DNA from 3 places in the Streptomyces sp. NBC_01445 genome. Region 1 is predicted to be linked to each of the others. Evidence: riboswitches for the same ligand, from Rfam matches in the RefSeq annotation. Region 1 holds a riboswitch; each other region holds the start of a gene.
The links. A riboswitch is a leader RNA that binds a small molecule or an ion and turns the genes downstream of it on or off. The one in region 1 is predicted to bind cyclic di-AMP.
Positions count from the first base shown of each region.

Region 2: linked by a shared signal. The riboswitch ahead of OG574_RS15645 (M23 family metallopeptidase) and the one ahead of OG574_RS25310 (M23 family metallopeptidase) in region 1 are both predicted to bind cyclic di-AMP.
Region 3: linked by a shared signal. The riboswitch ahead of OG574_RS37980 (C40 family peptidase) and the one ahead of OG574_RS25310 (M23 family metallopeptidase) in region 1 are both predicted to bind cyclic di-AMP.

Region 1 covers NZ_CP109485.1:5,540,289-5,545,514, reverse strand. Annotated here, with positions in the region: gene OG574_RS25320 (PrsW family intramembrane metalloprotease) at 1-1,128, shown strand, start outside; gene OG574_RS25315 (aldo/keto reductase) at 1,136-2,080, opposite strand; gene OG574_RS25310 (M23 family metallopeptidase) at 2,204-3,256, opposite strand; cyclic di-AMP (ydaO/yuaA leader) riboswitch at 3,268-3,413, opposite strand; gene OG574_RS25305 (PP2C family protein-serine/threonine phosphatase) at 3,673-4,779, opposite strand; tRNA gene OG574_RS25300 (tRNA-Met) at 4,979-5,052, shown strand; gene OG574_RS25295 (tellurite resistance TerB family protein) at 5,104-5,226, opposite strand, start outside.
Region 2 covers NZ_CP109485.1:3,432,372-3,437,597, reverse strand. Annotated here, with positions in the region: gene OG574_RS15655 (M16 family metallopeptidase) at 10-1,419, shown strand; gene OG574_RS15650 (M16 family metallopeptidase) at 1,416-2,801, shown strand; cyclic di-AMP (ydaO/yuaA leader) riboswitch at 2,998-3,153, shown strand; gene OG574_RS15645 (M23 family metallopeptidase) at 3,167-3,955, shown strand; gene OG574_RS15640 (GntR family transcriptional regulator) at 4,217-4,903, shown strand; gene OG574_RS15635 (HPr family phosphocarrier protein) at 5,097-5,226, opposite strand, start outside.
Region 3 covers NZ_CP109485.1:8,328,549-8,333,774, forward strand. Annotated here, with positions in the region: gene OG574_RS37955 (8-amino-7-oxononanoate synthase) at 1-617, shown strand, start outside; gene OG574_RS37960 (DUF397 domain-containing protein) at 601-837, opposite strand; gene OG574_RS37965 (helix-turn-helix domain-containing protein) at 847-1,728, opposite strand; gene OG574_RS37970 (ATP-binding protein) at 2,001-2,435, shown strand; gene OG574_RS37975 (DUF6328 family protein) at 2,457-3,014, opposite strand; gene OG574_RS37980 (C40 family peptidase) at 3,121-3,594, opposite strand; cyclic di-AMP (ydaO/yuaA leader) riboswitch at 3,598-3,775, opposite strand; gene OG574_RS37985 (hypothetical protein) at 4,129-4,437, opposite strand; gene OG574_RS37990 (ATP-dependent Clp protease proteolytic subunit) at 4,445-5,080, opposite strand.

The DNA.
Region 1 (5,226 bases):
GTCCTGCCCGTCCCGCTGCTGATAGCCGCGTTCCGCTGGCTGGACCGGGTCGCGCCCGGGCCCTGGCGAAACCTGCTGTTCTCCTTCGCCTGGGGCGCCTGCGCCGCCGCGCTGATCGCGATCGTCGCCAACAGCTTCGCGACCCACTGGATCGCCACGAACTCGGCCGACCCCGCGAACGCCGACACCCTCGGCGCGACGGTCATAGCGCCCATCGTCGAGGAGTCCGCGAAGGCCTGCGCCGTCCTGCTCATCTTCCTGTTCCGCAGACGGGACTTCACCGGGATCGTCGACGGCGTCGTGATCGCCGGCGTCACCGCCACCGGCTTCGCGTTCACCGAGAACATCCTCTATCTGGGCAACGCCTTCGGCACCGACCAGCTCAACAGCGGCACCGGCATCGCCTCGGTGACCGCCGCCACCTTCTTCGTACGCATCGTCATGTCGCCGTTCGCGCACCCCCTGTTCACGGTGCTCACCGGCATCGGCTTCGGCGTCGCGGCCCGGACCGCGCCCGACCGCGGGCCGGTGCGGCGCGTGTTCCTGCCCCTCACCGGGCTGCTGCTCGCGATGGGCATGCACGCCACGTGGAACGGCTCGTCGGCGTTCGGCCGGTTCGGGTTCTTCGGGGTCTACGCGCTGTTCATGATGCCCGCGTTCGGGCTGCTGACCTGGCTCGCGATCGGGACCCGCCAGCGCGAACTGCGCACGGTGCGCTCCGAGCTGCCCGCGTACGCGGCGGCCGGCTGGGTCGGCCCGGCCGAGCCGTTCGCCCTCGGCTCGATGCGCGCCCGCCGGCTGGCCCGCGAGTTCGCGCAGCACCACGGCGGCAAGGGGACGGCCAAGGCCGTCGCCCAGTACCAGCAGTACGCGACCTCACTCGCGCTCCTGCGCCACCGCGGGCGGCGCGGGCGGGCCGGGGCGGACTATGTCGTACGGGAGCGGGAACTGCTCGACGAGCTGTGGGCGCGGCGCCACGCGGCCCGCCCCGCCCTCGCCTACGCGTCCCGCGCCACCGCGCCGCCCGTGTGGGTGCCGCCGATGTACGCGGGGCCGGTGCACGCGGGGCCGGTCGCCCAGTTCCCCGCGCACAGTGCCCACAACGCGTACAACCCGTACCGCTACTGAGTACGCCTCAGGCGGACGCCTCCGTGAGCTTCGAGAGCTCCGCGTCCGTCAGCTCCAGGTCGGCCACGGCCACCAGCGCCGGCAGCTGCTCCACGGTGCGGGCGGACGCGATCGGCGCAGCCACCGTCGGGCGGGACGCGAGCCAGGCGAGGGCGACCGTCGCGACCTCGGCGCCGTGCGCCTGCGCCACCTCGTCGAGGGCCTTGAGGACGCGCACGCCGCGCTCGGTCTGCAGGTGCCGGCCCGCGCCCGCGGCCCGCGGGCTGTCGACCTCGGTGCCCGGCCGGTACTTGCCCGTCAGGAACCCGGACGCCAGGGCGTAGTACGGGACGGCGGCGAGACCGCTGCGCGAGGCGACCTCCTGGAGCCGGCCCTCGTAGGTGTCGCGCGAGACGAGGTTGTAGTGCGGCTGGAGCGCCGCGTAGCGGGCGAGGCCCTCGCGGTCGGAGAAGTCCAGGGACTCCTGGAGGCGCTCCGGGGTCAGGTTCGACGCGGCGATGGCGCGCACCTTGCCGGACTTCACCAGCTCGTCGAGGGCGGTGATGATCTCCTCGACCGGCACGGACGGGTCGTCGAAGTGCGTGTAGTAGAGGTCGATGTAGTCCGTGCCGAGGCGGCGCAGCGACTCGTCTGCGGCGGACTTGATGGTGTTCGCGGACAGGCCCTTGAAGTCGGGGTGGGCGCCGACCTTGGTGGCGATGACGACATCGGAGCGGTTGCCGCGCGCGGCCAGCCACTTGCCGATGACGGTCTCGGACTCGCCGCCCTTGTTGCCCGGAACCCACGACGAGTACGCGTCGGCCGTGTCGACGAAGTTGCCGCCGGCGGCGACGTACGCGTCGAGCACGGCGAAGGACTGCGCCTCGTCGGCGGTCCAGCCGAACACATTGCCGCCGAGGGAGAGCGGGAACACCTCGAGGTCTGACGAGCCAAGCTTGCGAAGAGAAGTCATGGCCTGTCGGAACACCGATACGGAGCAAGATATTCCGGGCATGGCCGACCGGCAGCCCTGACGTCGGGGGGTTGCCGTCAGGACCACCGGGGTTCGGAGGGTTACGAGCCGGGTTACGAGCCTTTAGATGGTCAGGCCGTTGGAGCGCAGCCACGGCGCGGGGTCCACTCCGGTCGCCTGGCCGCCGGGGTGGACCTCCAGGTGGAGGTGCGGCCCGGTCACGTTGCCGGTGGCGCCGACGCGGCCGATGACGTCGCCGCTGGTCACCTTCTGGCCGGCGCTGACGTTGAGGGACGACTGGTGGCAGTACCAGAGCTCGGTGCCGTCCGGGAGCTCAAGGACGGTGCGGTAGCCGTACGCGCCCGCCCAGCCTGCTTCCTTGACGGTGCCGGAGTGGATCGCCTTCAGCGGCGTACCCGTGGGAGCGGCGAAGTCGAGACCCGTGTGATAGCCGGAGGACCACATCGAGCCGGGCTGACCGAAGGTGCCGGTGATCGTGTAGGAGGCGACCGGCAGCGTGAAGCTCTTGGCGAGCTTGGCGAGGCGCTCGGCCTCGGCCTTCTTCTTCGCAGCCTCCTCCGCCTTCTTCTTCTCGGCGGCGGCCTTCGCAGACGCGGCGTCCTGCTCCTTGGCCGCGTCCTCGGCGGCCTTCTTCGCGGCGGCCTCCTCGGCGGCTGCGGCCTCGGCGTCGGCGGCCTGGTCCTGCTGCTGCTCGGCCTGCTGCATGATGCGGGCGCGCAGGGCCTCACCGGCGGTCGTGCCCTGCTCGGCGTCCGCGGTGGTGATGCCGGCGCCGGTCAGCGGGGCCGCGTCGGCGCCGGACGAGTCGTCGTCCGAACCGTCGGATATCAGCGCGCCCACGCCGGGCAGCGACTTGGCGTCGGGCAGCGAGTCCTTGACGGCCGAGAGGTCGGGCATCGAGATGTGTACGGGGGGCTTGCCGCCCTGCGCGGTGGCGATGCCGCCCGCGCCGACGGCCGCGATCACGCCGACCCCGAGAACTGTGGAGCTGCGCGCGAGACCGCCGCGCTGCTTGGCTACGCGGTGCCTGCCGCGTACGGGGCGGACGGACTCCTCGGTGGGATTCCACTCGTCCCAGGTCCGCTCGTCCGCTTCGCCGAACTCTTCGTCGATCGGCGCGTAGGAGAACTCTGGGGCAGGCCGGTTGGACGCCACGGGGGCGCGCTCCTTTCCTTCCTTCTCGCCTACCGGGTTAGCTGACGGGTTCGGAGCAGGAAGGTCTCCTACCGACGCCTTCCGCAAGGAAAGACGTCCGATTCACCCCAAGTTGGTGGTTCCCCGGCTCCCTTGCGGGATTAGGCGCGTGCGCACGGAGCCATCTCTTGTGACGGCTGGGACGACCGCGCTGCGTTATCGAACGTTAATAGACACCGGGGTCCGATTCCAAGCCGTTCCGACTGATCGTTAACGCCTTTGGCCTGGACTTATCGGGGCACGAGCGGGCGGAATCGGGCGAGTTGACCGGCCGTCGGAGCGGGCCGCTCATCTGACGGTTTGTCAAATGTTATGCGCAGCGACGCCGTTCGACTACGGAAGGTGAAGGCGGCGGTCACGGCTGCTTCACTGCTGCTTCACGGCCGCCTCACCGCGAGCAGCGCCATGTCGTCCGTCGTGCCGCCCCCGGTGTGCCGGCGGACCTCGGCGGTGAGCGCGGCCAGCAGCGGATCGGGGCCCGAGAACATCCGCCCCGCGAGCCGGGCCGCGGGGTCGTAGAAGGTGCCCTCCGCGTCGCGCGCCTCCGAGAGACCGTCGGTGTAGAGCAGCAGCGTCGCCCCGGACGGGAACTCCGTCTCGGACGCCCGGTCGGGCCAGCTGCCGAGGCCACCCATCCCGAGCGGCAGCGCGGGCTCCGGCGGTGACAGGACCTTGAGCGCCCCGTCGCCGCCCAGGATCAGGGGTTCCGGATGGCCGCGGTTGATGACCCGTACGAGGGCGTTGCCGTGCGGGATCTCGGCGAGCACGGCCGTGGTGAAACCCTCGGACTCGTCGAGGCCGTTGCGCCGCAGCCCCTCCCGCGCGAGCGCCCGCTCCAGGCGCTGCGCGACCGCCTCCAGGGTCGCCTCCTGCTCGGCCGCCTCCCGGAAGGCGCCGATGACGACGGCCACGGCGGACACCGCGCCCATGCCCTTCCCGCGTACGTCGCCCACGACGAGCCGCACCCCGTGCGGGGTGTCCTGCACCGCGTACAGGTCGCCCCCGATGAAGGCCCCCTCCTGGGCCGCCTCGTAGCGGGCCGCGATCTCCAGGCCGCCGATGCGCTCCGCTGGCTCGGGCAGGACGGCGCGCTGGGCCGCCTCGGCGATCTGGCGCACGGAGGTGAGCTGCTCACTGCCCCGCCGCACGACGCGGTTCATGACACAGGCGAGGACGGCGACGGTGACGACCGTGACGAGTTCGGTGATGGCATCGGTGTCGTAACTGCGGGTGTATCTGAGATGCACCCCGAGTACGACGGCGACGGTCGCGAGGCCGGTCAGGAAAGTGCCGCGGGGCGAGAAGAACGGGGCGGCGACCAGCGGGGCGGCGGTGAAGAGGGGCACGCCGGTGAACGTCGACGGCGTGACGTAGTCGTAGATCGCCCCGACCACGATGAGCAGCACGGGCAGCAGACGTACGAAGAACCGGGCCCGGGACAGGCCCTGCTCCGCCTCTCGCCCGTGTCCTCCTCGCTGCCCCACCGCTCGTCTCCCGCCACCGTCCGCGTCGGTCCCGCGCCTGCGCACGTCGTCGGGCCCCACCCCAGGGTTCCCCTGCAAAAGGCGGCGGGCGACCTGGCGGGACCGACCGGGTGAAAGGGGCCCGAGGCGGCGGACCATGGAACGCCGGGCAACCGATTCGCGTTCTGTCGCCGCAATGGCGTAGAGTCGTGTTTACCGACGCGGGGTGGAGCAGCTCGGTAGCTCGCTGGGCTCATAACCCAGAGGTCGCAGGTTCAAATCCTGTCCCCGCTACTGAAGGCCGAAGGCCCGGAACCAATGGTTCCGGGCCTTCGGTGTATCCGCCTACAGGTCGAACTCGTGCGGGGGCAGGTCGAGCATCAGGCAGGCCTCGCGGACGACGGCCTGCTCGGCCTTGTCGAAGTCGCCGTCCGCGCCGCCGATGACGATGCCGATCTGGATGACCGC
Region 2 (5,226 bases), 2.1 Mb from region 1:
TACATGCCCATGGGTCACACGGCCACCGCCGAGGCCGGCTCCGGCGGCCTGACAGCGACCGAGCACCGCCTCGCCAACGGCCTGCGCGTGGTGCTCTCCGAGGACCACCTGACCCCGGTCGCAGCCGTCTGCCTCTGGTACGACGTCGGCTCGCGCCACGAGGTCAAGGGCCGCACGGGCCTGGCTCATCTCTTCGAGCACCTGATGTTCCAGGGCTCGAAGCAGGTCCACGGGAACGGGCACTTCGAGCTGGTGCAGGGCGCCGGCGGCTCGCTGAACGGGACGACGAGTTTCGAGCGCACCAACTACTTCGAGACCATGCCGACCCACCAGCTGGAGCTCGCGCTCTGGCTGGAGGCCGACCGGATGGGCTCCCTCCTCGCCGCGCTCGACGAGGAGTCGATGGAGAACCAGCGCGACGTCGTCAAGAACGAGCGCCGTCAGCGCTACGACAACGTTCCGTACGGGACCGCGTTCGAGAAGTTGACCGCCCTCGTCTACCCGGAGGGCCACCCGTACCACCACACGCCCATCGGCTCCATGGCCGACCTGGACGCGGCCACCCTGGAGGACGCGCGGAACTTCTTCCGTACGTACTACGCGCCGAACAACGTCGTGCTTTCGGTCGTCGGAGACATCGACCCCGAGCAGACGCTGGTCTGGGTCGAGAAGTACTTCGGCTCCATCCCGCGCCACGACGGCAAGCAGCCCCCGCGCGACGGCGCCCTGCCCGACCTGATCGGTGAGGGCGTGCGCGAGGTCATCGAGGAGGAGGTCCCGGCCCGCGCGCTGATGGCCGCCTACCGGCTGCCGCAGGACGGTACGCGCGCGTGCGACGCGGCCGACCTGGCCCTGACGGTCCTCGGCGGCGGCGAGTCGTCCCGGATCTACAACCGTCTCGTACGGCGCGACCAGACCGCCGTCGCCGCCGGGTTCGGTCTCCTGCGGCTCGCGGGCGCGCCCTCCGTGGGCTGGCTGGACGTGAAGACGTCCGCCGACGTCGAGGTCCCGGTCATCGAGGAGGCCGTCGACGAGGAGCTCGCGCGGTTCGCAGCCGACGGGCCCACCCCGGAGGAAATGGAGCGCGCCCAGGCCCAGTTGGAGCGCGAGTGGCTCGACCGGCTCGGCACGGTCTCGGGCCGCGCCGACGAACTGTGCAGGTTCGCCGTCCTGTTCGGCGACCCGCAGCTCGCCCTGACCGCCGTCCAGCGCGTCCTCGACGTCACCGCCGAGGAGGTCCAGGAGGTGGCCAAGGCCCACCTGCGTCCCGACAACCGCGCGGTGCTCGTCTACGAGCCCACGGCCCCCGAAGAGGCCGACGCGACCGCCGAAGCGTCCAGCACGGACGAGGCCGCGGACGAGACCGTCGGCGAGACCGCAGACGCCATCGAGACCGCAGACAAGGAGGCCGGCAAGTGACCGAGCTCGCGACCATGGACTTCCACCCGCAGCCCCAGGCCGGCACGGCCAGGCCGTGGGCCTTCCCCGCGCCCGAGCGCGGCACCCTCGACAACGGCCTGACGGTGCTGCGCTGCCACCGCCCGGGCCAGCAGGTCGTCGCGGTCGAGATCAACCTCGAAGCGCCCCTGGAGGCCGAGCCCGCCGGGCTCGACGGCGTCGCCACCATCATGGCGAGGGCCTTCTCCGAAGGCACCGACAAGCTCGCCGCCGAGGAGTTCGCCGCCGAGCTGGAGCGCTGCGGCGCGACGTTCGACGCGCACGCCGACCACCCCGGCGTACGGGTCTCCCTGGAGGTGCCCGTCTCCCGCCTGCCGAAGGCGCTCGGCCTGCTCGCCGACGCCCTCAGGGCGCCCGCGTTCGCGGACAGCGAGATCGAACGCCTCGTGCGCAACCGCCTCGACGAGATCCCGCACGAGACGGCGAACCCGGGCCGCCGCGCCGCCAAGGAGCTCTCGAAGCAGCTCTTCCCGGCCACCGCGCGCATGTCCCGCCCGCGCCAGGGCACCGAGGAGACCGTCGCGGCCGTCGACGCGGAGGCCGTACGTGCCTTCTACGACCGGCACGTGCGCCCCGCCACGGCCACCGCGGTCGTCGTGGGCGACCTCGCGGGCCTCGACCTCGACGCGTTGCTCGCGGACACACTGGGCGCCTGGACGGGGAACACGGCCGAGCCGCGCCCCGTACCGCCCGTGACGGCCGACGACACCGGCCGTGTCGTCATCGTCGACCGGCCGGGCGCGGTGCAGACGCAGATCCTGATCGGCCGCGTCGGCGCCGACAAGCACGACCGGGTGTGGCCGGCGCAGGTGCTCGGCACGTACTGCCTGGGCGGCACCCTCACCTCCCGCCTGGACCGTGTCCTGCGCGAGGAGAAGGGATACACCTACGGCGTGCGGGCGTTCGGCCAGGTGCTGCGCTCGGCGCCGGACGGGACGGGCGTCGCGATGCTCGCCATCAGCGGCTCCGTGGACACGCCGAACACGGGTCCGGCGCTCGACGACCTCTGGAAGGTGCTGCGCACGCTCGCGGCGGAGGGCCTCACCGACGCCGAACGGGACGTGGCTGTACAGAATTTGGTGGGCGTCGCCCCGCTCAAGTTCGAGACCGCCGCGGCCGTCGCGGGGACGCTCGCCGACCAGGTCGAGCAGCACCTGCCGGACGACTTCCAGGCGGAGGTGTACCGGCGGCTCGCCGCGACGGGCACCGTGGAGGCCACCGCGGCCGTCGTGAGCGCCTTCCCGATGGACCGTCTGGTGACGGTGCTCGTCGGTGACGCCGCGCAGATCGAGGAGCCCGTCAGGGCGCTCGGCATCGGAGAGGTGACCGTCGTCACGGGCTGACCGTGACCGGTGTGCAACGAGGGGCCCCGGTGGGTGAGATGACCACCGGGGCCCCTGTTTGTCTGAATTGAACCAGTGGTTGCCTGTCTGCCCTGTGGCATGCGCTACAAAAGCCCGGTTCCGTTTGTTGATTGAAAGTTGCCCCGCTTAGCGTCGGTCCGGCTGTCCGCCAGAAGCACGCCGCGCCCGTGGCACCGGACAGTCATCGCCGAGTCCCCCAAGGCGCGAGCCGGGGGAGCCGGGGACCCACCGTCCCTGGGGTGAATCGGACGCCCTTCCCTGAAGGGGGTCCGTAGGAGACCTTCCTGCTCCGAACCCGTCAGCTAACCCGGTAGGCGAGAAGGAAGGAAAGGATCAGCCACCCCATGGCGTTCACCCGTGCGACCGGGAAGCACCGTCGCCCGAGCCGTCTCACGCGCACCACCGCGCAGGTCGCCGGCGTCGCCGCGCTCACCACGACCGGTGTCATCGGAGGCCTCGCCGCCCCCGCCTTCGCCGCCGACGACGCGGCTGTGGAGCAGACCGGCCTGACCAAGGCCATCGCCATCGGTGACTCCCTCGCGGAGCAGATCGACGCGCAGGCCGCCGCCCAGCAGCAGGCCGCCGACGAGGCCGCCGCGAAGAAGAAGGCCGAGGCCGAAGCCGAGAAGAAGGCCGAGGAGGACCGGCGCAAGGCAGCCGCCAAGGCCAAGGCCGAGCGCGAGGCCAAGGAGCGCGCCGCCCGTGCGGCCGAGCGCAAGCGCCTGAACGCCTTCGTCATTCCGGTCACCGGCTCGTACGTGTCCACCGCGTACAAAGCGAGCAGCGGCCTGTGGTCCTCCGGCAGCCACACCGGCATCGACTTCCACGCCGCCAGCGGCACCTCGGTCCACGCGGTGGGCGCGGGCACGGTCGTGGAGGCCGGCTGGGGCGGCGCCTACGGCAACAACATCGTCATCAAGATGAACGACGGTACGTACACGCAGTACGGCCACCTGTCGTCCATCGGTGTCTCCGTCGGCCGGACGGTCACCCCGGGGCAGCAGATAGGCCTCTCCGGAGCGACCGGCAACGTCACGGGCCCGCACCTCCACTTCGAGGCGCGCACGAGCCCCGAGTACGGCTCGGACATCGACCCCGTCGCGTACCTGCGCTCCCACGGCGTGAACGTCTGACCTTCGCCGCGCACCTCGCGAAGACGCACCGAATGCCCCGGCTCACCGAGCCGGGGCATTCGTCGTTCCCGGACCCGCTTGTTCCCGGCCCGCTTCTTCCTGACGCCGGTGTCCAAAAAATATCCATGGATTACGGCCTGCCGTCGGAAATTCGCGCCCGCTGGAATAGAGTCGCTGGACAGGCGAGCTGAACAGACGTCAATCGCGCTGTACGGGCGACTATCGACCGCGTTTCGCGGGGATTAAGGCGGAGGTCGGGGCATGCGCATTCCGGCGCACTCGGTATGCACGGCGATCCGCGACGACATCGTCTCCGGTGTCTACGAGCGCGGCGGCAGACTCACCGAGGAGGTGCTCGCCCGCCGCTACGGCGTCTCGCGCGTCCCCGTGCGCGAGGCATTGCGCACGCTGGAGGCCGAGGGCTTCGTCGTCACCCGCAGGCACGCGGGTGCGTGCGTCGCCGAACCCTCCGCGCAGGAGGCGGCGGATCAGCTGGAGATCCGCATGCTCCTCGAACCGCTCGCAGCGGCCCGCGCCGCGCAGCGCCGCACCGAGGCGCACCTGAAGGTCCTGCGGGGCCTGGTAAGGCTCGGCCAAGAGCGCTCCAGGCGAGGTCAGAGCGAGGATCTGCGCTCGCTGGGCAGTTGGTTCCACGAGACGCTGGCGCAGGCGTCCGGCAGCCCGGGGCTGATCACGATGCTCACCCAGCTCCGCCACAAGATCGCGTGGATGTACACCGTCGAGCAGCCCGCGCGGCCCGCCGACTCCTGGGCCGAGCACGGGGCGATCGTCGACGCCGTGGCGCGCGGTGACGTGGAGCGCGCGCGGGCGCTCACGGCGCAGCACACGGAGCGCGCCGCGGCCGCTCACCGCATGCGCGCCCCCCGTGCGGGTGGCCGTGTGAGGACTTCGCAACATCCCGTCAACACAGTGGGGCTTCAGCATTAACAGAGGCGCCGTATACAAAGAGGGCGGCTCATTTCCAGGGGCTCTGTTTCCGCTGCCCCGGAATTCTGAGAACAGAGCCGCAGAAAGCAAAAGGGTCTGCTCGGAAAATCCGAACAGACCCTTTATGCGGCGCGATCTTCTGTGAGCAGGAGACGGCGCCCAAGAATCGGGAGACCCGGTACAGGGGCCCGTACTAGACGGTCTCGGGAAGCTCCTCGAGCCCCTCGGCGACCAGCTTGGCCAGACGGTCGAGCGCGATGTCCGCACCCTCGACGTCGGAGGCCAGGACGATCTCCTCGCCGCCGCCGGCACCCAGGCCGAGC
Region 3 (5,226 bases), 2.8 Mb from region 1:
TGGCAGGAGTGGCAAGGGAGTTCGGGGCCGGCCTGATCGTCGACGACGCACACGGACTCGGCGTGCTCGGTGACGGCGGCAGGGGCGCGCCGCAGGCGGCGGGGCTCTCGGGCGCCGACGACACCGTCGTCACCGTCACCCTCTCCAAGTCGTTCGGCAGCCAGGGCGGCGCCGTCCTCGGTCCCGCCCGGGTGATCGACCATCTAGTCAACACCGCACGGACGTTCATCTTCGACACGGGCCTCGCGCCCGCGGCGGCCGGCGCCGCACTCGCGGCCCTGCGCCTGCTGCGCCGCGAGCCCGAGCGCGCCGACCGGGCGCGCGCCGTGGCCTCCTCGCTGCACGAACTCCTCACTGCCGAGGGGCTCCAGGCCGTTCGACCGGACGCCGCCGTCGTCTCCGTGCGCGCGCCGTCCCCCGAAGAGGCCGTGCGCTGGGCGGCCGACTGCCGCGAAGCCGGCCTCGCCGTCGGCTGCTTCCGGCCGCCGTCCGTGCCGGACGGCATTTCACGGCTGCGGCTGACCGCCCGCGCCGACCTGACCGACGATCAAATCGCCGAGGCCGTACGGGTGATCAGCCGCAACGCTCCCGACTCGGCGTTCACCGCAAGGAGCTGAGGAACCCCTCCCAGGCGGAGGGCGAGAACAGCAGGGCGGGTCCGGCCGTGCGCTTGGAATCGCGCACCGCGAGGAGTCCGGCCGAAGGGCCGTGGTGCAGCGGAGCCGTCTCGACGCAGTTGTTCATTCCGGTGCTTCGGCTGCTTCGCCGCCATGACGCGTCGTGCAGAGAGGTGCTGGGAACCGCGGCGGATGGTACGTACCGAGGCAGAGCTGACATGGTGCCTCCTTACGTGCGTTCACTGTCCGGTGGGGGGTGCGCTCCGGCGATCCCGGTGATGAAATCCAGTGAGTCCCCGGGCGAAAGGGCGTGGATCCGAAGGGCGTCGAAGGCGTCCGTGTACGCCTTGAGGTCTTCTTTCCGCTCGAGGTAGAGGCTACTCGTCAAATGGTCGAGAACTACTACGTCCAGATCAGAAGTGTTCGGAAATGAGAACACAACGAAAGGGCCGGTTAGTCCGACATGCTCCCCCGCGGTGAACGGCAATACCTGTAGCCGCACATGGGGAAGCTTCGCCACGGCGGCGAGATGACGCAGCTGCTCCGCCATCACCCGGGGACCGCCCACCGGCCGCCGCAGCACCGCCTCGTCGAGTACCGCGCTGAGCCGCAGCGGCGACGCCGAACGCAGCACGTCCTGTCGGGCGATCCGCACCTCGACCAGGGCGTCGACCTGCCCGTCCGGCAGCCCGTCGAGCGCGGCCCTGGTTACCGCACGCGCGTAGTCGGGCGTCTGGAGAAGGCCCGGCACGACGGACGTCTCGACCGTCCTGACCCGGCACGCCTGCGACTCCAGGCTGATGAAGTCCCGGTAGGCGGGCGGCAGAAGGCCCCGGTAGGCGTGCCACCAGTGCTGGCCGCCGTCGTCCCCCGACCCGGCCAGCGCGACCAGTAGGTCCCGTATGCCGGGGTCCGTGACCTCGAACGCGTCGAGCAGGAGGCGTACGTCCGACGCTTTCACGCCGCTGCGGCCGGTCTCGATACGGCTCACTTTCGACTGGTGCCAGCCGACGAGCCGGGCCGTCTCGCCACTGGTGAACCCCGCGCGGGCGCGCAGCGCGCGCAGCTCCGCGCCGAGCCTGCGGCGGCGCACCGCCGGACCGTGTTTCATTCTGTCTCCTCGGACCTGCGGCCCGGCTCCTTCCGGCCCGGCGGATCGTGTTCCGAGCCGACGGTAGAGGAAGCCGGCGGCGTACGCCCAAATGCGGTCCACCAACGCAGAGTTCACCGCTTCGAGCGACAGATATATGCATATCTCGGGGGATCGGCTCCACTGGAGGAGCGGGAGTGGCAGTCTGGCGCGAAGCACCAGTCCGGGGGTCGCCTCGAGTCATCCGCCATGTGTCGGATTCAGGCCCCGGCGAAAAAAGGGACGACGTCGCCATGGCAGATCACCAGGAAGCATCCGTCACTCTGCCGAGCGATCCTGCCTCGGTCTCGTCGGCCCGCACATATGTCGGTGACGTACTCGCCGAATGGGGCATGCCGCGGGACGCGGAAACAGCCGACACGGTCCGGCTCATCGTCTCCGAACTCGCCACGAACGCCGTGATGCACACCCGCGGGCAGTCGCCGGTCTTCACCGTCGACGTGCAGCTGGAGCGCGACGAACACCTGCGCATCGGCGTCACGGACAGCCACCCGTGCTACCCGAAGCGGCTCCCGGCCGCCGTCCAGCAGGACAACGGGCGCGGCATGGTGATCATCCGCTGTCTGACCTCCGAGTGCGGCGGAAGCCTGTCGGTCAGGCCCACCCCCGAGGGCGGCAAGACCGTGTGGATCGCCCTGCCGTGGACGGTCCCCGTCCAGTCGGTGTGAAGGCCGGCTGCGGTGGCGCGGCTACGGGGACGGGGTGCCCGTCTTCTCCTGCGCCCGCGTGAGTGAGCGCCGCACCAGACGCGGCAGCACGCCCCACAGGCCCGCACAGACCGCGAACGTGCCCGCCCCGGCCGCGATGCCCGCCGCCCGCCCCGCGGTGACGTCCACGACGAGCAGCACGGACCCGGCCAGGGCGAGCATCAGAACGCCCAGGCCGACCGCGGCGAGCCGCGAGGACATCTGCACGATCTGCGGTTTGGCACCCCGCCCGAAGAGCGCGCGGTGCAGCGCCGCGGGCGCCGTGAACAGCGCGGCGGCGAGCACCGCGAGCAGCAGCGTCGCGATGTACGTCGCGCGCTGCACGCCGTCCAGTGCCGGGAACCTTGGAGTGAACGCCAGCGTCAGCAGGAACGCGAAGAGGATCTGCACGCCCGTCTGGGTGACTCTCAGCTCCTGGAGCAGCTCGCCGAAGTTCCGGTCCGCGCGCTCCAGCGGCGTCTCGTGCCGGTCCCGCCCCACGCTCCTGGGACCTGAGTTGCGTGGGGCATCCTCGTCGCCGGCCGGTCGGTCCTCGTCCATACGACCACGAGTACCCCATCGCGCGGTTCCGAGACGGCCGGGGAGGGCGCGTGCACCCGGTAACGCCTGACGGGCCGCCAGGGCCCCAGGAGCCCGTCAGGTGGCGCTACCGCACGCGCCCGTACCAGACGCTCTTCGTCCAGATCCGCTGGAGCCGCACCACGTCACCGGTCTTCGGCGAGTGCCAGATCCTTCCCTTCCCGGCGTAGATGCCGACGTGGTAGACGCCGCGGCCCGAATGGAAGAAGACCAGGTCACCGCGTTTGCGATGGGACGCGGAGACATGGCGGGTCTTGTTGTACTGCTGGGCGGCGGTACGGGGCAGCTTCTTGCCCACTCGCTTGAACGAGTAGACCGTCAGGCCCGAGCAGTCGAACCTGTGCGGTCCTGAGGCGCCCCACTGGTAGGGGCTTCCCTTCCTTGATGCCGCGATCTGGAGAGCCTTCGTCGCAGGTGGCGAGGCCTCCGCTTCGGGCGTGGCTCCTGGGACCAGCAGGCTGCCGCCCGCTACGGCGAGCGTGAGGGCCGAGGCGGTGCCGGCCCGGGTCAGCAGCGACGGGACACGATTGAGCGCAGTCATGCGCAACCCTTCGTCAGCCGCCTGTGAAGGATGACCTGTCGGATTCGGGCTGGCGAAGTTGCCCGGCCGCGAAGTGCGGCTTCACCCCAAGGGCCGGCCCGGAAAACAGCTCCGGCGGCCCGTCGTGCCTGGGTCCTCCACTCCTGCCGATCCACTTCTGTCGACCTGGCATCCGTACGGCGGCAGGACTCGGCGTCCGCACGGACCGCCCCGCCGCGGCGGCGGGGGCTTGTCGTCGGAAGGGATCTTCACGCACAAACACCGCGAACGCAGAGCGGAATCGGCGTTGTGTGAGTGTCCTCACGAGTGATCCAATCGGGTGGACAGCACACTTCTCCACCCCGGTGCGGGGGTCCCAACGAGCCCCGCACCAGCAGCGGAAGGCGGAATTCCCGACTTCGCGTAGGCGTTCCGCGCAACTTTTCCGGTTCGCATGTGCGAGTACCGGCTACGCCGTATGTGGGTACCTCTTCTGGTCCGTTTCGACCCCGGCCCGGACGGTTCGGATCGATCGCTTCGGTCTTGAACGGACCGTCAATTGACCGACTCCGGCGGCACTGTGACCCGTTGTGTCCTCCTTTCTCCGTCCAGGAGCCGCAAAGCCCGAGCCAGCGTCGTCGCGTGGAGCTCGGCCTCGCCCCGCTGATGCATGAGCGTCAGGGCGTCCCTGAGCGCCGTCGCCCCGCCGACGAGTGCTTGCGCGGCCCGGAGTCCGCCATACGTGTGGTCGCTCCTGGCCGGGTTGATCCTTCCGAGCAGGTCGACCACTTCCAGATAGCGGTCGAGGAGTTCGCACTCGGCGCGCGTCAGCGCGGGCAGCGGGGGCAGCTCGGGCGGCAGCATCGCCGGGTCACCTGGCGCCGTGGCCCGAGCCGGACGGCTTGCGGTTCTCGATGACCCGGTCCACGAGCCCGTACTCCACGGCGTCCTGGGCCTGAAGGATCTTGTCCCGCTCGATGTCGGCGGCGATGCGCTCTCGGCTCTGCCCGGTGTGCCGCGCGAGCAGTTCCTCCAGCTGGGCGCGCATGCGCACCAGTTCACGGGCCTGGATCTCCAGGTCGGTCGGCTGGCCCTGCGCGGGCTCGGTCAGCCCCGGCTGTTGGATCACCACGCGCGCGCCGGGCAGCATGGCCCGCTTCCCCGGCGTCCCGGCGGCCAGGAGTACGGCGGCGGCGGAGGCGGCCTGCCCGAGGCACACGGTCTCGACCTCGCAGCTGACGAACTTGATCGTGTCGTAGATCGCCGTCATGGCGCTGAACGAGCCGCCGGGGGAGTTGATGTACAGCGAGATGTCCCGGTCCGGCGCGGCGTACTCGAGGTGGATGAACTGCGCCATCACATCGTTCGCGGAGGTGTCGTCGATCGGTGTCCCCAGGAAGACGATCCGCTCCTCCAAAAGCTTGGAGTACGGATCGAGCGGTCCCTGTCCGGCCGAGGTGCGCTCGGTGAACTCGGGCAGGACGTAGCGGGCGGAAGGTCGGTTCATGGCACATGCCTCCGTGAGCGCGGAACTCTGTCGCTGCTTCTGTAAAAAATGTACAGGACGTACGGATGGCTGAGTAGGACCAAGGCTCCGAGAAACGCGAAGAAGGGGGCCGGCCCGCGCCCGATGCACGTGGCCGACCCCCTCTC